Regions from separate parts of the Ruegeria sp. AM9 genome, predicted to be linked through region 3. Evidence: riboswitches for the same ligand, from Rfam matches in the RefSeq annotation. Region 3 holds a riboswitch; each other region holds the start of a gene.
The links. Region 3 has a riboswitch for cobalamin ahead of ACR0DO_RS18325 (hypothetical protein). Riboswitches for the same ligand answer to the same signal wherever they lie in the genome.

Region 1 (6,876 bases), on a different contig from region 3:
CCGCTGGGCGGATATTCTGCAACACCTGAACCTGCCGGAAACCGTGGCAATGGCAGTGCGCAGGCAAAACCTGTCCCGAATGGCCGCAGGGTTGACGGGCGAACACGCCTCGCACCCGAATTCGGTGGAACCCGCGTCAGTGCCTTGAGGCCAGTTGCCCGGGCTCACCCGGCGCTTGCAACCGAGTCGTCCGACAACAGCCCAAGATGGGACAACTGGTTGCCGCAGCTGTTTTCGACCGGATGGAAAATCCCGACATACTCAAGCTCGGCCCCGGTTTCCGCGGACAGCACAACATTGGCCGAGGTCGCGAATTTGACCACGATGGACCGGTCCAGCTTGGCCTTTTTGCCCTCGATATAGGGCAGATTCCCGGCTTTGAGGTTGAAGATCGCATTCGCCACCTGTCCCGACAGATCTTTCTGAATCACGAAGGTCTCATAAGCGTCGCAAAACGCCTGCGCTGCGGGCCGCGATCCCGCCCGGTTGCAGGGCATACCCAACCCCGCCCGCAATAGCGGCCAGACATACCCCCCCAGCAATGCGTTTCGTCTGGATATCATCATCGGACCACCTCGACCGCGCGCAGCGACATTGCCGACAGGGTTAGGGTCGGATTGGCGGGCGAGCAGGCCGGGAACGCCCCCGCCCCCAAGGCAAAGACATTCGGAACCTCGTGCAGGCGCAGATACTCATCCACTACCCCTTCGGCCGGGTCGGTACTGATCCGGTGCGTGCCCTGAATATGGGCCTGACTTGGAAGGAAACCGCCAGCGGTCACGCCGTCCAGCACATCCGGAATGATACCCGGCAACCCGTCCAGCGCGCGCTGCAATCCCCGATAGGCATAGGGGTGGTGCTTGGTCCATTCGATCACCGGTGCGTCACCCTCCAACAGCACCCGATTTTCGGCGACGGGCAGGTCCTCGGCTGCAAGGGTCAGGACCAGACGGTTGGTCCACTTGCCCGGCTCTTCGCGGATATTGGGGGGCGAATTCGAGCTTTCGATCAGCACCGCCGCCGCCTCGGACCGGTCTATGTCGTGATAGAAATGATAGCCATGGCTGGTTTCAGACGTGCCGCCGAAATAGTTCTTTAACGTGGCCGTATCGACAAGGACGGATTGCGAGGGTTCTTCGTGCAGGAAACGCCCCAGCGCCGGTGAGGTGACACCCGACCGCAGCAGGATTGCCGCGTGCCGCCATTTGCGCGCGTGGAAGGCAGCGGAACCCAGGACTTGCTGTGGTTCTACAACGCAACATCCGCACGGGACTTGGCGTACTCGGGGTAGGGAAACGGCGTTTTGCGGGGCAGGATATGAGCTGACCCGCCGCCTGCGATCTCCATCAACGTTTCCGCCCGCTCGTAATAGGGCGCCAGATCGTCATACCCGAACGGCCAGTTCATTCCGACGCCAAACCGGGACTGCAGCCGGAAGTCACCGGGATGAAATCGCGGAGTATCGCCCCACCAGAAATTCGAGTTTCCGCCAAAAACAACGAAGCTGAGCCAGTCTTTCCGAAAACCGGACGAGTTGCGCTGAGTAATCTCCTCTCCGGTGCGCCAGCCATCGCGAAGCTGCGCCTCATGCGGGCGGAACCCGCCTTTTTCAATGATGAGAATGTCCAGATCCTGCGGCAGGGCATGCGCAAAAAACATAGATGCAAAGCTGCTGCCAACAAGCACCACATCCCATTCCCGGGACGCGACCTCTGTTAGGTCAATGCGGTTCATCTATTCACCCGGGCCTCTGAAGAGGCTCAAACCAACGTCACTGATACACTTAAATAGGATGATATAGGGTACCCCGAGACCGGGGTTTGTCAAATCACCAAAGATGATCGGTTTCTTCCGGAACCAATCTACAAGCCATTCCGCAGTGTCCCGATCCGGCGGCCGCGTCACTCAGAGGCCTTCGCCCCGCCGGTCTTGCGGTTGCCCGCCGCGCGGATGCGATCGGCAATGCTTTGCGTCCACTCCAGCCGCTCGCCCTGTGTTTCCAGGGTTTCGACACTGTCGGCGTCCAGCCGGAACGTCGCCCGCATGGGCAAAAACCCGTCGACCACCATCATGTTCTGCTCTGACGGATCGATGGTCAGCCTTCCGGTCAGCCGCACGGGTTCATGGACATAGCTGGGCGCCCAGTCACCGTTCAGCCGCACCCGGATCATCTGATTGGGCGGAGGTGGCGGCATATGGCTGCACATCCCGCGCTGGGGCACCAGATAAGCGATGGCGTTCCCGTCCGCATCGGGCGGCGCGGGAATGGCAAACCCCGCCAGCGTCACCGTCTGACCGTCAAATTCAGGGTTGCCCGCAGCGCCGGCGCGATCCCGGTTCCGGGCCACGGCATGCCGTTGCTCCAGCAGCCAGTCGATATCAATGCCATCGGCGGCCAGGGCGTCCTCGGTTTCGAACAGAAGCTCCTGCCAATTCAGCCGCTCTTCGGGGCTGCCCGCATCCTGATGCAGCCTGCTGCGCAGGCGTACGGCAAAAAGCACATCGTCGAACTGTTCCGGGCTCAGGTCGCGATACGGATCGTCGAAGACCTGAACGGACGGATCCGGCAAGTCAGACCAGTCCAGTGCAGCCCCCGGAGCCGCCAGCACGGACGGACCGCACAGGGTCAACGTCAGAATCGTCGCAAGGGGAAACCAATATCGCATGACCGGACTCTATCGCCCTGCCGGGATCATTCCAGTAGGTTTTTTGCAGATGCCGCTCTTTGCAGAACCCCCTGCAATTGCAGGGCTGCACCGGCAAACAAACGTAGAGGATATAACTTTATGATTGACGCACCGGGTCATCTCGGGCAGTCAATCTGGTGATGGTTCCCCCAAAAGGGATGAAAAGGGAATACGGTGCGGCCCTGTCAATTGGCCAACTCCGTGACTGCCCCCGCAACTGTAAGCGGTGAGCGACGCCATACACCCACTGGTCCTTGGGCCGGGAAGGATGGCCAAGCATCGACCCGCAAGTCAGGAGACCTGCCATCATATGTTCAACCAACCCGGGGCGGGGCGTCCTGGAAGGAGGCTATGATGACACGACTGACACGTGTTCCCATGATTGGCACCTTCTCTGCGCGTTTGAAAACGAGCGGAGCGGGCAATGCCGGAAACACCTGATCACTTCATTCTGATCTGCGAGACCTGCAAAGGGCCTGAGAATGCGGATGCCTTGCGCAACGCGCTGACGGGCAGTCTGCCCGCGGGGTTTGCGGTTCGGACCGTCACGTGCATGGCGGGCTGCGAACGACCGACTACCGTTGGATTTCAGGCCGTTGGCAAAGCCCAGTACCTGTTCGGCGATATCCGGACGCAACGTGACATCACTGCAGTGGCCGAGTTTGCGCGGCAGTACCGCCACAGTGCAGATGGCTGGACCAACGCCTCTGACCGACCGCGGCCGCTGTTTACCAAAACCCTGTCCCGGATGCCCCGGCTGAACGTAGAGGAACACTCATGACAGACCCCGCGTTTCTGGTCGCGCGTGACCTGGAATACTATGCGCTGAACGGCGATGTTCTGCTGCAGGGTGCATCGTTTGAACTGGACAAGGGCGCAATCCTGGCCATTGCCGGGCCGAACGGGGCCGGGAAAACGACACTTCTGAACCTTCTTAGTGGCGCCGCCGAGATGGTTCTGGGCGATGTTCTGGTCAACGGGCGCAGCCTGAAACAAATGCCTGCATCAGAGCGCGCGCGCATGATCGCCGTGGTCAGCCAGCAGGAGTTTCCGGACGGTCGGTTGCTGCTGCGCGATTACGTTGCGCTGGGTCAGATTCCGATCCGCTCCGACCGGTCCGCCGAAGCCCATGCGGCCGAGCTTGACCGAATACTGGACCTGACCGGGCTGAGCGCTCTGGCGGATAAACGGATGGCGCTGCTGTCCGGCGGCGAACGCCAGCGGGCACATATTGCGCGCGCCCTGGCGCAGAGCCCGTCGCTTCTGTTTCTGGACGAGCCCACCAACCATCTGGACCCGGACGCCAAGGGCCGGATGCTGTCACTGGTGGCCGAGCTGGGCATTACGGTGGTGATGATCGTGCACGATCTGGTCATGATCCCCGAGTTTGCCACCCATGTGGCGCTGATGAAATCCACCCGCCTGACCAGCTTTGGCCCCGTGGCCGAGGTTCTGACGCCCGCGCATGTGCGCGACACGTTTGGCGTCGACTACCTGTGTTTCCAGCACGAAGGCCGGGTGATCCCGGCGCTGGATATCCGAAGAACCCCCGTTTCAAACTAAAGCAAGGAAACACCCCCTATGAAACACATCTGGTCTGCGGCCCTGATCACCGCCATGGCAGGCGGCGCATCTGCAGGTGAAGTAACCGTTGATAACTGCGGCGAACCATTGGTTTTTGAAACTCAGCCCCAGCGGCTGGTCGTGCACGACATGAACATGACCGACATGGCCTTTGCGCTGGGTCTGCAGGACAAGATCGTCGGTCTGACCGGCATCACCGGCTGGTACAAGACCAGCCCCGAGTTTGACACGCTGCGCGGTGACATCCCCGAGCTGGCGCCAAAATACCCGACCGTTGAAAACCTGGTTGCGGTTGAACCCGACCTGTTCTTTGCCGGGTGGTATTACGGCATGAAACCCGGCGGCGACGTCACCCCCGACACGCTGGAACCTTTTGGCATCAAGACCATGATCCTGTCTGAGAGCTGCGTGCATCTGGACAAGGATCGCCCCGAGGCCAGCATGGACCTGCTGTTCGACGACGTGCTGCGCCTGGGCAAGGTCATGCATGTCGAAGGCAAGGCCGAAGAACTGGTCGGCGGCTGGAAAGAAGAGCTGGCAGCGATCGAAGCGCAGACTGCCGATCTGCCGAAACCCCGTGTCTTCCTGCTGGATGGCCCAGCGGATGCGCCCTTCACTGCGGGCAAATTCGCCATCCCCGATGCGATGATCGCTGCTGCGGGCGGCGAGAACGTCACCCATGACATGGATACCAGCTGGGGCCGCACCTCGTGGGAGGCCGTGGCCGCCGCAAACCCGGAATTCCTTGTGTTGCTGGATTACCAGACCGGAAATGGCGCAGAAGATACGTTCAAGTTCCTGCAGGACCATCCGGTGATGTCGCAGATCGACGCGGTCAAGAACGAACGCTGGATCGGCCTGCGCTACGAGGAACTGACCCCCGGACCGGCAAATATCGAGGCGATCTCGAAAATGGCCCAAGCCATGCATCCGGGCCTCAACTGATATGGGCCGATTGGGCCTTGAGCTAATCTTGGGGGCGGTCATTCTGGCCGCCCTCTTGCTGATTTCGACCGTCTACGGCACCACGCCCATCCCCGCGCGGGATGCGTTTGACGCCGTCTTGCTGGGCACCGGCCTGACGGACGGAGACATGTCCCCCCTGCACCGGATCGTCTTCGATCTGCGCCTGCCCCGCGCCCTGTTCGCGGCCGTCATTGGCGCCGGGCTGGGTATTGTTGGCGTGGTTCTGCAAACCACGACGCGCAACGATCTGGCTGACCCTTTTCTTTTCGGTCTGTCCTCGGGCGCCGCCGCCGGAGCCGTGTTCGTCATCACCGTGACCGGCGATATTCTGGGGTTCTGGACCCTGCCGCTGGCGGCGTTTTGCGGTGGCCTCGTGGCGTCAGGCATCGTGCTGGCGCTGGTGCACGGGCTGCGAACGAGTGCGCCGGAAAAACTGATCCTGGCCGGTTTGGCAGTGTCTTTCCTGTTCTCGGCCATCACCAATTATCTGATCTTTGCGGGCGACAGCCGTGCGGCGCATTCGGTGATCTTCTGGATGCTGGGCGGTCTGGGTCTGGCGCGGTGGGAGACCTTCCCGCTGGTCTGCGCCGGGTTGCTGCTGATCCTGTCCTATTCGCTCTATCGCAGCCGCTGGCTGGACGCGCTGCTGACCGGAGACCTGACCGCCGCAACACTGGGCGTGCCCGTTCAGGGGCTGCGATTCAGCATGTTCTTTGCCGCCGCCCTTGCCACCGCTGTTTTTGTCTCGGTCGCCGGGGTAATCGGCTTTGTTGGCCTGATGGTGCCGCATATCGCGCGCGGCATCGCCGGGCCGCTGCACAACCGGCTTCTGCCCACGGCCGCAATTGTCGGCGCGGCTTTGCTGACGGGGTCGGACATCCTCAGCCGGCTTCTTCTGGCGCCGCAGGAATTGCCGGTGGGGATCGTGACAACCTCGATCGGTTCGGTGTTCGTGTTTCTGCTGCTGTTCAGAACCGCACGGGCGCGGCACTAGAGCCGGGCATTAATTCTGCCTCGGCCCATTGTCTCGCCACCGGAGCAGAAACCGCCAACAGATCGATCGCGCGACCTGCAATCTGAGTGACGATATCCGACACGCATTGCGGTTTCAGATAGAAGGCCGGGACCGGCGGCAGAACAATCGCACCCATCTCGGTAACCGTCGTCATGTTTCGAAGATGCACCAATGTCAGCGGCGCCTCGCGGGTCAGCAGGACCAGGCGCCTGCGTTCCTTGAGTTGCACGCTGGCGGCGCGGGTCAGCAGGTTGTCATCCAGGCCATGCGCGATGGCCGCCAGGGATCGCATGGAACAGGGGGCAACGATCATCCCGGATACCGGGACTGACCCTGAGGCGATACTGGCACCAATGTTGCTGATGGAATGATGGCGGGTGGCCAATCCCCTGAGGGTGTCAAACGCATCCTCCCCGCATTCTTCAAGCAGCGTGCGCTGTGCTGCGTCGCTGGTGACAAGGTCGATCTCAACGCCCAGATCCGACAACTGCCGCGCCACCGACAGCCCGAGCGCTGCACCCGACGCCCCGGCTACGCCCAAAATCACGCGGTGTTGGCTCATGACGTCCCTCCGGCCATCAGGCGCGAAACAAGATTGGCGGCGAAATCCGCGTCCTTGTCCGC
Region 2 (6,876 bases), on a different contig from region 3:
TCCAGACGAAACCGGCAACGGCTTGGCGTCGAAAGTTTCGCCGGATCGCAGGAACTTGGTGTCGCACTGCGCCATGTCGCAGCAGGTAGGAACGGATTTTTCCGATCAACCCACTGGACGCCCCTGACGAAAGGTGTTAAAACGCCTGCCACACCACGGCAAGTATTTGATTTTACTTGAAAAGGCGAGTTGGCGGAGTGGTGACGCAGCGGATTGCAAATCCGTGTACACCGGTTCGATTCCGGTACTCGCCTCCATTTTATTCTAAATCATTGACTTAGCCTTGTGGTGCTCGGGTGTGACACAGAAGTGGGACACACCTACAATGATGCAGCCAACCTACCTAAGCCTTTCACGGCACGGCATTTTTTACTTCCGCTGGCCTATCTCTCCGTCATTCGGACAAGGGCGAACAACTGTAAGAATATCATTACACACAAGATGCCCGCGCAGGGCTGGCGATCTGGCACGATTTCTTGCATCTTGCGGGCGACTACTACCGGATCAAAAAAACGTGGCTCGACTTAGACAAGACCAAATCCGATCAATGGTGCAGCGGCACTTCAAGGCTTCGCTCGCAAAGTTCATGGAATGGATGAACAACACTGGCCTTCCAAAGAATGCCGTTAGCGCTATGCAGGAAGAGATTGTAGCCCATGAAAACGCCGTTGAGGGTGAGGACCCGCTGTCGGACCTGTATCTCAACTACGAGGCGTTTTGCGAAGCATCTGGCCTAGACGCTCAGGACTGGGAAGATAACGCACTAGACCTTCGACGTGAGATGCGTAAGGCGCGCTGTGACGTGCTCAGGCGTGTTCTGGCGGCGCTAGAGAACCTTGAACACTATTCTTTCGACGACACCTGCCCAGAGGCGTTTTCGCCACCCACAAATGCCGTGCCGCCTTCCTCGCCAATAGGAACTGCAATTGACGACTTCATTGCAGAACACTCGCGCCAGTGGGCTGAAAAAACAGTCGGACAGAACCGTGCCTATCTCAACATCCTTGTCGAGTACTTCGGACCGGACAGGCTGCTAGGCACCATAACCAAGCAGGACGCGAACGAAGTTAAAAAGGTCCTGCAAGCCTTGCCAGCTAGCCGGAACACTAAGCCCGCCCTCAAAGACATACCGTTATTGGAAGTTATCAAGCTGCCGGGTCACAAGAAGATCGCGCCAAAGACAACCAACAGCCACATACAGATGTTCAAGGCTTTCTTCGACTGGGCTGAGCGGCACGGTTAGTGGACTATGACAGCATGGGGATAGCAGAGAGAAGAACCCGTCAGGGCTGGGTTCTGACGCCTTTGGGGCAAAGCATTCTTTCACGGGCATTTAGTGAACTGCTGACGATAGCAAACGGGAATACAAACAGGTTCAGCGCCGAACTGTTAGACCTGTTGGGTAGCGTGGACGCTACTGCTGCAGTGAGACCTCTACACACACCCCTCGGCGACATCTTCTGAATACCGAAACAAGCACCATACTAATGACCCACACCACTGCCGCTAGAGAGTGCGAGGTCCTACTTGTCCTGATTGCGCTGTGCCTGTTTGGCTTCGAATTGTTCCCAGACCTTAATGCGGCCCTTTTGCCGCGCGTCAGCCAGCCAGAGCTTCTTACGCGCGTCAGGCACCTCTAGGCTCCTGTACTTGCCATCTGAGAACTTAGGCCAATCTATCGCCATCCCCAGCTTGACCATTTCCGCAGACAGGTCGCGCCCGTCTTCAAGATAGCACTTTGCCACTGTACGACCGTGGGTATCCTCAGCAGTAACCACTGCCCTCACCTTTTGCCCTTTGCATAGGGATACTAAAGCCCACTTGGCCTTCTTGCCGTACGGGTGGTTAATCTCGGGCGCATCTACGCCAAACAAGCGCACTTGGGTTTTCTTTATTTTTATGGTGTCGCCGTCCACAACATAGGCTGAGCCTTCCAAGACCTTTTCTATGGGTTCAGGTATTGCACTGTCAGCTTCAAAACGCGGTGGCTGCTGAACCCCTTGGGGGCGTGATGCGCCCAATCTCGGCTTCAAGTCCGAAGTTGGTTGATAGGTCGGCTTAGTGCTTCTGTCTGGCTTGCGTTTGCTATGCACAAGGAACAGCACAACTACCCCAGCAACGACAAGCAGTATCAATACTTCCACAGGATCGGACCTTGTAAATGGTTTGGCTCAAAACACATGCGGAGAAGTCCGCAGACGTACTGCACGTTATGGTTGATATTGGGATGCCGGAGAGGTTTAATCCAGTGAAAAGTGACAGCCTTTCACCACGACAAAACACCAAACACCGGCAATCTATAGGGGCTAGTCACACCCAATATGCATTCACCCGACTTGGAAAACGACAGTGCCCACAACACCGGGATAAACACCCCGTAGGACCGACCACTAAAGACTTCACTGATGAAGCGACCCCGCAGTTTGCCATACAGACTGAACGAACATAACCAATAGGTGTTGCCTAAGCATCAGTGTGACACTAGTGTGAGACACACAAGCCAACCTCACCCCCGATAATCCGGGTTATTCAATGGCTTAGAAAAATGGTAGCGGGTCCGGTACTCGCCTCCACTCCTCTACGTTGGCAACTTGTTGAGATGCGCCGCTTGGTGCGTCATTCCGCCCGTCGGCCCTGCGGGATCACTTCGTAACCCGGTTCTTCCGGCTCGTCGTCCAGCATCTCGGGCGGGAAACCGGGGGCCGTGATGTTCAGGCCGGTAGCTTCCTCTAACCGCTTGATAATGTTTGGTGACAGTTCGCGTTCGCCAAAACGGGCGATGCCGTCATCGATGATTTCGATCATCACAGGGTTGATCTCAAGCGGCACTCCGGCACGGTCGGCGACATCCTGGAACAACCCGATATCCTTCTTCACAAGGTCCATCGTGAAAGAGATATCGCGCGAGCCGTTCAGGATGACTTGGCTTTCGGTTTCATGCACAAACGAGGTACCGGATGAAATCTTGATCGCCTCGTAGGTCGTGTTGAGGTTCATCCCAGCGGCCTTGGCGGTCACAAGTGCCTCGGCGCAGGTGATCAGGTTGGCGGTGGCCAGATAATTCGTCAGCACCTTCAGGACCGAGGCCGTGCCCAGGTCTCCGGTATGCAGAACGCGGCGGCCCATCGTGGTCAGAAACGGCAAAATCCGCTCGAAGGTTGCGCGGTCGCAACCTGCAAAGATCGAGATATTGCCGGTCGCGGCCCGGTGACACCCGCCGGACACGGGGCAATCGACGGCGGCGCCTCCGCGCTCGATCACCATCGCACCCAGACGCTTGACCTCGGCCTCGTCGGTGGTCGACATCTCCATCCAGATTTTGCCCGGACCGACCTCGGGCAGCATCTGCTGCATGACGGCATCCGAGGCGGCAGGGGACGGCAGGCAGGTGATAACCGCATCGCAATCCCGCATGATCTGTGTCGGGCTTTCGGCCGCTTTGGCGCCTTGGGCCACGAATTCGGCCACCAGATCGGGATTGAGGTCATGGACCGTCAGATCAATTCCGTTCCGCAACAGCGAGCCTGACAGTTTGCCGCCGACATTTCCCAAACCGATAAATCCGACTTTCATTTCACCCTCCCGAAGGTCGCTGTTCGCGCCAAGTATCCCTGTTGCTTGCCTGTAGTGAAAATGAATAATAACACGCATTATGGGCAAAATTTTTTGGTGATAGATGGACCGCCTTCCAAACCCCGCATGGCTACGCAGCTTCGAATCCGCCGCGCGCCATCTGAATTTCACCACAACCGCGCAAGAGCTTGGCCTGACGCAGACGGCGGTTTCGCTGCATATTCGATCCCTCGAGGCCGAGTTGGGGCAAAAGCTGTTCACCCGGAATGCGCGGCGGCTGGAACTGACCGAGCTGGGGCAATCCTATTCGCTGACGGTGCGGCGGGCGTTGTCAGATATCGCGCTGTCCACCAACAGCCTGTTTGGCCCGGCCTCACGGCAGACCCTGACCGTCCGCGCTGCCATATCGACCGCCACCTACTGGATAGCCGCCGAACTGCCGGACTTCTCCACCCGGCATCCGGATATTCCGGTCCGTCTGGTCTCGCACATCTGGAACGACAGCGGGACGCCCGGCGATGTGGATGTGGAAATCCGGCTGGGGTATGGCGACTGGCCGGGGGTGCGGTCCGAGAAGATTACCGATGAAAAGCTGGTTCCGGTCTGTCGGGCCGGGCACGGTTCGCCGAAACTGAATAACGGGCCGCTGATTCAAATACTTGGGTACGAGGACAACTGGGCGCAGTATTTTCAAGCCATCGGCACTGCGCCACCCGGCCAACCATCTCGATATTCGGTGGATACGACGGTGGCGGCGCTGCAACTTGTGATGGCCGGTGCGGGATATGCAACGATCCTGGAACGGTTCGCCAGAAACGCGATCCGCCAGGGTGCGCCGATTGCGATTGCGGGTCCGGCGATTCCCTTTGCCCAGTCGCATTACATGGTTAGTGCTCAGCAAGCTGTGCCATCCACAGCAGCGGCAGGTCTGTTTTGCGCGTGGTTGCGGGACCGGCTGGCGGCGGATGCCGCGGATTGACACAAGCTGGTCGCTTTTTCGTCCCGAGGGTTTTCCGCCTGGGTCTGGCGCTTGACAAGGCCCCTGCCCGTGCCGCATGTCGCTTGGGTTGGTGTCCATCCCCGGATGGATGAAAAGGGAATGCGTCAGCGGTCATCCGTCAAACGCAGCCGCCCCCGCGACCGTGACCGGAGAGGGTGCCCACAGCCACTGGCCCAAAAGGCCGGGAAGGCGGGACATCCGACAGAGGCCCACCTCTGACATCCGCAAGCCGGGAGACCTGCCAGCACCCGAAGATGAAACCGGGCGGGGTGTTCCGGTGTCGGGTCCATGTCGCAACACGTGGCCCGCATGAAACCCCGTCCCCCGCAATGAGGATTTGGGGGGATGAGAGACATGACCGTGACCGCACCCGTCGAGCTGCTGGTCTGTACCACGTGCCGCCGCGGCCTGCCTGTCGAGGATGACGCGCAGCGACCCGGCACCTTGCTTCACAAAGCGCTGGAACAGGCGGAACTGCCCGAGGGCATCACTCTGAAAGCCGTGGAATGCCTGTCGAACTGTGATGAGGGCTGCTCCATCGTGCTGCGCGGCGGGCCGGATCGCTGGACCTTTGTCTACGAGCACCTCAACGAAAACGACCATGTCGAGACCATCGTCGAAGGTGCCACCAAGTACCTCGCGACCGAAGACGGCCTGGTCAAATGGCGCGAACGCCCAGAACATTTCCGCAAAAACTGTGCGGCCCGCATTCCCCCGATTGGAGCCCTGAAATGAGCAACCTCGAGAAACTCCCCGTCACTGTGATCACCGGCTTTCTGGGCTCGGGCAAGACCACTCTGGTCAAGCACCTGATGCAGAACCCGCAAGGCAAGCGTCTGGCCGTTGTGGTCAATGAATTTGGCGATGTCGGCGTCGATGGCGATATCCTGAAATCCTGCGCCATCCCGGACTGCCCGGCGGAAAACATCATGGAACTGGCCAATGGCTGCATCTGCTGCACCGTGGCCGACGACTTCATCCCCACCATCGAGGCGCTGATGGCCTTGGAGCCGCGCCCCGATCACATCCTGATCGAAACCTCCGGCCTCGCCCTACCCAAGCCGCTGCTCAAGGCGTTCGACTGGCCGGATATCCGGTCCAAGATCACCGTGGATGGCGTAATCGCTCTGGCCGATGCCGAGGCCGTTGCCGCCGGTCGTTTCGCCCCGAATGTCGAGGCCGTGGACGCCCAGCGCCTGGCCGATGACTCGATCGACCACGAAACGCCCCTGTCCGAGGTGTTCGAGGACCAGATCTCCTGCGCCGACATCATCCTGCTGACCAAACCCGATCTGGCCGGTCCCGAGGGTGTGGCCAAGGCCAAAGAGATCATCGCAGCCGAAGCTCCGCGCCCGCTGCCGGTGGTCGAAGTGGCCGAAGGTGCCGTGGACGTGCGCGTCGTTCTGGGTCTGGAAGCCGCAGCCGAAGATGACATGGACGCCCGTCCCTCGCATCACGACGGCCACCACGATCACGAGCATGATGATTTCGAAAGCATCATCGTCGAACTGCCGGAACAGACCGACCCCGTCGATCTGGTCGCGAAAATCGAACGCCTGGCCAATGAGCTGAACATCTTGCGCGTCAAAGGCTATGCCGCTGTTGAAGGCAAACCGATGCGTCTGCTGGTGCAGGCCGTCGGCGCCCGTGTCCGTCACCAATACGACCGTCCGTGGGAATCGGGTGAAGAGCGCCGCTCGCGTCTGGTGGTCATCGCCGAGCATGACGACATCAAAGAAGCCGCGATCCGCGACATCCTTGTTGGTGTGACCGAGGCCGCCGAGTAAGCCATGCACGTCGTCTTCCGCGAAAGCCACGGGTTAGAAGAAACCGAGACCCCAACCGATCTGGGCCAGAGCCCGGCGGATCTGGTGGTGCTGTCTTTTTCCGACAGCGACCTTGGCGCTTTCGCGGCAGGCTGGCATCGCGGTGGCGGTGCCGAGGGGCGGATGCCGACGATGCGGCTGGCCAACCTGACGGCGCTGAAACATCCTCTGTCCGTCGACACCTATGTCGAACAGACGCTGGAGGGCGCCAAAGGCATTCTGATCCGCCTGATTGGCGGCGTGCCTTACTGGTCTTACGGGTTGCAGCAGGTTTTGGCACTGGCGCAGGCTAAGGGTATTGCGCTGGCCGTCCTGCCTGCGGATGGGCGCGAGGACACGCGGCTGGATGACTATTCCACCCTGCCCGTCTCGACCCTGCGCCGGTTGGCGCATCTCTGCGACACTGGTGGGGAGGTCGCCGCACAAGCCGCGCTGGCGCAGATGGCACTGGCGGCAGGCCTTTATGCAGGTCCGGTA
Region 3 (6,876 bases):
CTATAGGCTCAGTATCTGTCAGTCCAGCGTATCCGCAAGCCAGTTTTGCAGCAGGAAATGTGCAATAGCCCCCTTGCGGGCTGGCAACAGCCTCGGATGCTCTCCGGCAAAGGCCTGCATCATCTCGGGCTTGCTGACCCACATTGCATCCTCGATTTCCACCGGATCGATGGTGATCTCACGCGACAGCGCCTCACCTGCGCAGCCGAACATCAGTGAGGCCGGAAACGGCCAGGGCTGGCTGGACAGATAGCTGACCGCACCGACCGGTACCCCGGCCTCTTCCATCACCTCGCGCCGGACCGCAGCCTCAAGCGTTTCTCCGGGTTCGACAAAACCGGCCAGCAGCGAATACATCCCCTCGGGCCAGCCCGGAGACCGCCCCATCAGCACCGAATCCCCATGCGTGATCAACATGATGACCACAGGGTCGGTGCGCGGGAAATGCTGCCCGCCGCAGGACGGGCAACTGCGCTGCCACCCGGCCTGTGTGATTTCGCTGGCGACGCCGCAGCGGGCGCAAAACCGATGGGTTTCATGCCAACCGATCACTGCCTTGGCCGCCGCGGCCAATTCCGCATCGCGGGTGGACAGGCGGGTCATGATCCGGCGCAGTTCAGCAAAGACATGGCCTTGCGGCAGGTCCGGATGCTGTTGCTCGGTCCGATCGACAAACGCCCCCAACTGCGACATGTCCAAACCTTCGGGGGACCAGTTCGAGATATCGAGTGCAAAAACCGGCGATCCGTCCGAGACGCCCAGAAACACCGGTTCCTCAACGCTGCCGCCCGGCCCGTTTGCGACCAGATCATGGGTCATCGGGATCAGGCCCAGCCGATCCAGCGCCTCGCCCTGAACCAGCGGTTTGCCACGCCAAAGCAGCATGCAGGACGCTTGCGGATGGGCGCGCATCTGTGCCAGCTGTTCCGCATCCCCCCGGATATGGGCCGCACGCTCCAGGCCCGAGCCGCCAAACGTCACAAGTTCCGCGTGTTTCATGAGTGTTCCTTTGGGTCTTTGGCACAGGGCTGCCACGGCTGCAGCAGCGTTGCAATGGCAATTCCAAACACCCGGAAACCGAAGGCCGTCAAATGATCGCAGTCACGCGTTATATGTTGCACCTATTATACTTTTTGGGGAAAATGCTTAACATATAACTGCCAAAAGTAGAAATTTGTCACGCTCCATTCCTCTGCCAAGCCCTGCATTGAAGATACGGATTTTGGCGACATCCGATCTGCATATGAACCTGAGCGGCTTCGACTATTACTCGGACGCCCCGGAACCCACGATCGGGCTCACACGGACCGCCAGCCTGATCCGGGCCGCGCGGTATGAGGCGATGGCGGCTGGCGCGTTGGTTCTGTTGTTCGACAACGGAGATTCGCTACAGGGCACTCCGATCGGGGACTGGGCTGCGGAACCGGCCAATGCGCCGCATATCCTGATGCGGGCCTTTGGTGATCTGGCCTATGACGCCATCGGGCTAGGCAATCATGATTTCAGCTTTGGGCTGGAGGTTCTGGATCGCGTTCTGGCTGATGCCCCCTGCCCGGTGGTATGCAGCAGCGTGCACCGGAAGGACGCCGATCCTCTGTGGCAAAGCCATGCCATCCTGACGCGCACGGCCCAGTGCCAGGGCCAGCAGGTTGCGCTGAAGATCGGCCTGTTTTCGGTACTTCCCCCACAAACCGCAAAATGGGAGGCCCATCGGCTAAAGGACCGGGTCACTCTGGACGACATCCTGACCTGCGCCCGCTCCAAGGTGCGGGACTTGCAGGCAGAGGGTTGCGATCTGATCCTTGCGCTGGCGCATACCGGGCTGGGGTCGCCCATAGCGGAACCCGATATGGAAAACGCTGTCATCCCGATGGCCGCCATCAATGGCATCGACGCCGTGATCGCCGGGCATTCCCACCTGACGCTGCCCGGCCCCGCGCATGAGGGGTTGGATCATGTCGATGCAGTCCAAGGGCGGGTTCACGGAAAACCGGTGGTCATGCCGGGTCCGGCCGGATCAAATCTGGGGGTGATTGATCTGAAGCTGCACAGGATCAAGGACGGCGGGTGGGTGATTCAGGACCACAGCACCGAATTGCGCCCGATCTACCCGGCGGTGCCTGACAGCGAGGCCCAGCCCGTTGAAGAAGATCCCGATTTGCTGCGCCTCTTCGCCAAGGGTCATTCGGAAACACGCCGTCACACGGCGCAGCCGGTGGGCCGGACCGACCAGCATCTGCACAGTTATTTCAGCTTTTGCGCCCCGGACAGAGGGCTTGCATTGGCCGCAGCGGCGCAGGCGGCGGCCCTGCGCCCCTACCTGCAAGGGACACCCTTTGCGGAACTGCCGCTTCTATCTGCAGTGGCACCTTCGAAATTCGGAGGACGCGCCGGGCCGCGGTTTTTCACGGATGTGCCACCGGGGCAGGTTTTCCTGCGCCACATTAACGACCTGTATGTCTTTCCCAACGAATTGCAGGCCGTTGTCGTCAACGGAGCGCAGATTGGCGACTGGCTGGAAATGTCGGCAGGTTTGTTCAATCAGATCGAACCCGGCCGCGAAACCGATCTGGTCGACCCCAGCCGCGCCGGGCATAATTTCGATGTTCTGCAGGGGCTGAGCTGTCAGATCGACCTGTCGCACCCATCGCGCTTTGACGCCGCCGGTCGCCTGACCGACCCCGCGCATCGCCGGATTCACGACATCCAGTTCGAAGGGCGCCCCGTGACCCCGGACCAGCGCTTTGTCGTGGCGCTGAACAATTACCGCGTCAATGGAGGGGGGCATTTCCCCTTTGTCGACCGGGCCGAACCGATTCCGGTGCCGGCTCAACCCGTCCAGCGCATCCTGCAAGATTATTTCTCGGGCGCCCTGCCGCGCGACCCGCTGGAACACGCGCCCCGCGCCTTTCGGTTTGCGCCATTATCCGGGGCGACAACCTTGCTCCGGACCGGCCCAAAGGCCCACGATCACATTGCCGAGCTTGAGAAATACAGCCCACAGTTACTCGGAGAAGACGAAGAAGGCTTTTTGCTGATCCGTTTGACGCTCTGACGGGTTGTCTTTTCCACGCCCGTTGCCTATATCGACCGATGAGAGGTTGGCGCGGGCGAGCGCCTCGCCAACCTGGTCAGGTCCGGAAGGAAGCAGCCACAACGAGCCCCGCTTGGGTCGATGTCCAACCTCTCACTTCTTCCTCACAGAGAATGCAAAACGCCGGACCCGGCAGTATCATGCGATCAGCCGGGGCCAGAGGGCAGCGTTGCGGCGGGCGAAAGCTCCGATATGGCCCACTTCGGACAGGCCGAATTCAGCAGGTGACAACAGATGGCGGCGCGCGTGCGGCCCGTACAGATCGGCCAGCCGCCACACCGCGTTCGGCGGCACCACATCGTCATCCTCGAAGGTGAACAGATCCACAGGCGTCTCCGACTGCGCCCAACGCGCCTCGGGCAGAGTGATCCCGATCTCGGGCAGGTAGTTGCGCGGCGCGGTGCACCACCGCCGCCACTGCCAATAGACGCTTGCCGGCAGATCGGCCCCGAATCCCAGCGCCTTGCCCGGAAGATAGCCCAGAGCTTTCACCGCCAGCGGCGCGTGGCCGTACCAGAACAGCAATGCCAGCGCCCGGTAGGGCCAGGGATGGTCCGACACCGTCACCGGGCCAGAGCAAACACAGATCATGCGGTCGATCTGATCGATATCGGGTTGTATTGGCCCCAGCATCCCGCCGACGGAATGCCCGATGCTCCACTGCTGCGCGTCAGGGAACCTGCGTCGCATTTCAGCCCGGGCAGCTGGCATGTCGATCAGGGCCCAATCGGCCATCTTGACCCGCGATGCCTTCAGCGGCCCGGTCAGCGAATGGCCGAAATCACTGTAATCATAAGTTAGACAGGCCATCCCCTGCGCCTCGGCCAGCCAGCGGGCAAAGTGCTGATAGTAATCCCTCGGCACGCCCGTTGCGCCATGAATGACCACCGCCACCCGAGGCGCCGATGCCGGCATATACAGACGTGCGGATAAGGTGCCCGCGCATGATGGAAACTGGAAATCCTCGGTCGAAACAGTCTGTGTTGCGTCCAGCATGGTGCGGCCTCCGGGATTTTTGAACCGATTGGTTCACTTTCTCCAGTCCGCCGTGTTTCCGTCCGCAAGTCAACTATGACCATACGTCCACCTGGCCACGCAAATTGCCCGCTTGACTCGGGTCGCCCGCACCCGTTAGCGATGGCTTGATGGTTCTCGACCCCGATCTCGGGGCGGGATGAAAAGGGAACACGGTGCGGTTCTGCCCGGTGATGCCGGAACGAACCAAGGCCGCGACTGCCCCCGCAACTGTAAGCGGTGAGCAATGCCGAAACACCACTGGCCGAAAGGCTGGGAAGGTCGGCAAAGCGATGACCCGCAAGTCAGGAGACCTGCCATCGAAGCAAAACCGAAACTCGGGCGGGGTGTCCGGGCAGGTCGTCAGCACGCTGTCACACCTGATCTACGCCCCCGTCCTGCGCGCGGAGGGCGCATCATGATCTGGAAGACGAAGACACATCAATTCACCGCAACCGTGTGCCAGAAAACCGGCAAGACCTGCCCGGCCCTGGCACAGATGGCCCGCGCCGTCGTGCAGGCGATGGAGGCCGCTGCACCGGCGACCACCCCGGATTTCGAAGTTGAGGGCAGCAGCGAACTGGCCCATTGCGCTCAGGGCTGTTTCGCACGGTTTCGTGCACAGGCGGAACAGATTCGCGTGTTTTGCGGGACCGATGCCGACACCGCGATCGAAACGCTGGACGACTATGCAGATATGATGTTCTGCCTTGAATTCACCACACGCCCGGCCAAGCTGTTGCCGACACCGCCCTGCGCGATGCTCGAGGCCTCGGTCATTGCGCAAAGCCCGGTCGTGCGGCCGGAACGGCACGCGGCGCTCTGAACTAGTGGTAAGGCCGGGTGCTGGCCGCCTGTGCGGCCCAGTCCAACTGGCCGTCAGTCTCAACGGCGCAGGGCCGTACGGCGCGCAGGCGTTTCAGCGCTGCCTCGGGGCGTTCGCCGTGTTCGACCATAAGGCGCAGGACGATCATCCCGGACCGCCCGCAGCCACCCCGGCAATGTGCCAACACGCGCCCTCCGCGGGCCAGAACCTGTGCCGCCGCCGCGCTGACCTCAGGCCATGCGGCCTGCACCTCAGGCGGCGGCGCACCAAAATCCGTGACCGGCAGATGCGCCCAGCCGATTGCCGCGGCGCGCAGGTCGTCGCCGAATCCGGCGGCCCCCTCCTGCAGCATTTCACCCTCGGTAGTCATGGAAATCACCAGATCGGGCTGCCAGTCGCGGATGATGTGAAAATCCTGCCGATAGTTGCCCGCTCGCCCTGGCAATGGCGACAGAGCAACCGTGCCGTTGCCCACCTGCACGGCGTGAATTGCGAACAGTCTCAAGTGATAACCCTCCTGCCTATGCGTCTATGGTACATAAACTGCGACGCAAACGGAAATTCGCCAAGCGGGATGTGGACGCGGGCGGCGGGGGTCTCTACGCTGCATCGGAACCCGAATCCGACAGAGCAGACATGACCGACACGCCCAGCCCCGCCTATCAGGTTCTTGCCCGCAAATACCGCCCGGAAACCTTTGCCGACCTTGTGGGTCAGGACGCCATGGTGCGCACGCTGAAAAACGCGTTCGAGGCCGACCGGATCGCGCAGGCCTTCATCATGACCGGCATTCGCGGCACCGGCAAAACCACCACGGCGCGGATCATCGCCAAGGGCATGAACTGCATCGGCCCCGATGGCGAAGGCAAGCCGACCACGGAACCCTGCGGCCAGTGCGAGCATTGCGTGGCCATCATGGAGGGCCGCCACGTCGACGTGATGGAGATGGACGCCGCCAGCCGCACCGGTGTCAACGATATTCGCGAGATCATCGACAGCGTCCGCTATCGCGCGGCTAGTGCGCGCTACAAGATCTACATCATCGACGAGGTTCACATGCTCTCGACCAGCGCCTTCAACGCGCTGCTCAAGACGCTTGAGGAACCGCCCGAGCATGTGAAGTTCATCTTTGCCACAACCGAGATTCGCAAAGTACCGGTGACGGTGCTGTCACGCTGTCAGCGCTTTGACCTGCGCCGGATTGAGCCCGAGGATATGATCGGCCTGCTCAGCAAGATCGCAGCGGCCGAAAATGCCCAGATCGCCGACGACGCGCTTGCGCTGATCACCCGCGCCGCCGAAGGGTCGGCACGGGATGCGACCTCTCTGCTGGATCAGGCGATCTCGCACGGGGCCGGAGAAACCAGTGCCGATCAGGTGCGCGCGATGCTGGGTCTGGCCGATCGCGGCCGGGTGCTGGACCTGATGGACATGATCCTGCGCGGCGACGCGGCGGGCGCCCTGACCGAACTGAGCGCGCAATATGCCGAGGGCGCCGACCCGCTGGCCGTGCTGCGCGACCTCGCCGAGATCACCCATTGGGTCTCGGTCGTAAAGATCACCCCGGATGCCGCCGAAGACCCGACCGTTTCGCCAGACGAACGCGCCCGCGGCGTGCAGATGGCCGAGGCCCTGCCGATGCGGGTTCTGACCCGGATGTGGCAGATGCTGCTGAAAGCGCTGGAAGAGGTCTCGGCCGCGCCAAACGCCATGATGGCCGCCGAAATGGCAGTGATCCGTCTGACCCATGTGGCCGACCTGCCCAGCCCAGAGGAACTGATCAAACGGTTGCAGGACGCACCGCCGCCGCCACCAAACGGAGGCCCCGGCGGCGGCATGGCCGTGCCGTCCCCTGCGCCTGCTCATGCTACGTATACCTCAACCGCGCGCGGTCCGGCCGGAACACCCACAGCCGCGCTGGCTCAAGAAACCCAGGCAGCCC

Region 1: another riboswitch for cobalamin. It lies ahead of ACR0DO_RS08470 (DUF1636 family protein); the one in region 3 lies ahead of ACR0DO_RS18325 (hypothetical protein).
Region 2: another riboswitch for cobalamin. It lies ahead of ACR0DO_RS06900 (DUF1636 family protein); the one in region 3 lies ahead of ACR0DO_RS18325 (hypothetical protein).

The regions. Positions count from the first base shown of each region.
Region 1 is NZ_JBQFWY010000003.1:247,732-254,607, reverse strand. Features, by position in the region: gene ACR0DO_RS08495 (hypothetical protein) at 1-148, shown strand, start outside; gene ACR0DO_RS08490 (hypothetical protein) at 165-563, opposite strand; gene ACR0DO_RS08485 (GMC oxidoreductase) at 563-1,015, opposite strand; gene ACR0DO_RS08480 (hypothetical protein) at 1,249-1,734, opposite strand; gene ACR0DO_RS08475 (DUF3299 domain-containing protein) at 1,902-2,666, opposite strand; cobalamin riboswitch at 2,812-3,009, shown strand; gene ACR0DO_RS08470 (DUF1636 family protein) at 3,112-3,468, shown strand; gene ACR0DO_RS08465 (ABC transporter ATP-binding protein) at 3,465-4,250, shown strand; gene ACR0DO_RS08460 (ABC transporter substrate-binding protein) at 4,269-5,216, shown strand; gene ACR0DO_RS08455 (FecCD family ABC transporter permease) at 5,218-6,231, shown strand; gene ACR0DO_RS08450 (UbiX family flavin prenyltransferase) at 6,206-6,814, opposite strand; gene ACR0DO_RS08445 (UbiD family decarboxylase) at 6,811-6,876, opposite strand, start outside.
Region 2 is NZ_JBQFWY010000002.1:405,583-412,458, forward strand. Features, by position in the region: tRNA gene ACR0DO_RS06875 (tRNA-Cys) at 184-257, shown strand; gene ACR0DO_RS06880 (hypothetical protein) at 587-1,243, shown strand; gene ACR0DO_RS06885 (thermonuclease family protein) at 1,524-2,144, opposite strand; gene ACR0DO_RS06890 (NAD(P)-dependent oxidoreductase) at 2,617-3,573, opposite strand; gene ACR0DO_RS06895 (LysR substrate-binding domain-containing protein) at 3,677-4,552, shown strand; cobalamin riboswitch at 4,625-4,833, shown strand; gene ACR0DO_RS06900 (DUF1636 family protein) at 4,928-5,308, shown strand; gene cobW (cobalamin biosynthesis protein CobW) at 5,305-6,360, shown strand; gene cobN (cobaltochelatase subunit CobN) at 6,364-6,876, shown strand, end outside.
Region 3 is NZ_JBQFWY010000017.1:45,741-52,616, forward strand. Features, by position in the region: gene nudC (NAD(+) diphosphatase) at 19-999, opposite strand; gene ACR0DO_RS18305 (bifunctional 2',3'-cyclic-nucleotide 2'-phosphodiesterase/3'-nucleotidase) at 1,208-3,055, shown strand; RNA gene ffs (signal recognition particle sRNA small type) at 3,095-3,193, shown strand; gene ACR0DO_RS18315 (alpha/beta hydrolase family protein) at 3,233-4,090, opposite strand; cobalamin riboswitch at 4,224-4,444, shown strand; gene ACR0DO_RS18320 (hypothetical protein) at 4,402-4,530, shown strand; gene ACR0DO_RS18325 (hypothetical protein) at 4,527-4,934, shown strand; gene ACR0DO_RS18330 (protein-tyrosine phosphatase family protein) at 4,936-5,439, opposite strand; gene ACR0DO_RS18335 (DNA polymerase III subunit gamma/tau) at 5,466-6,876, shown strand, end outside.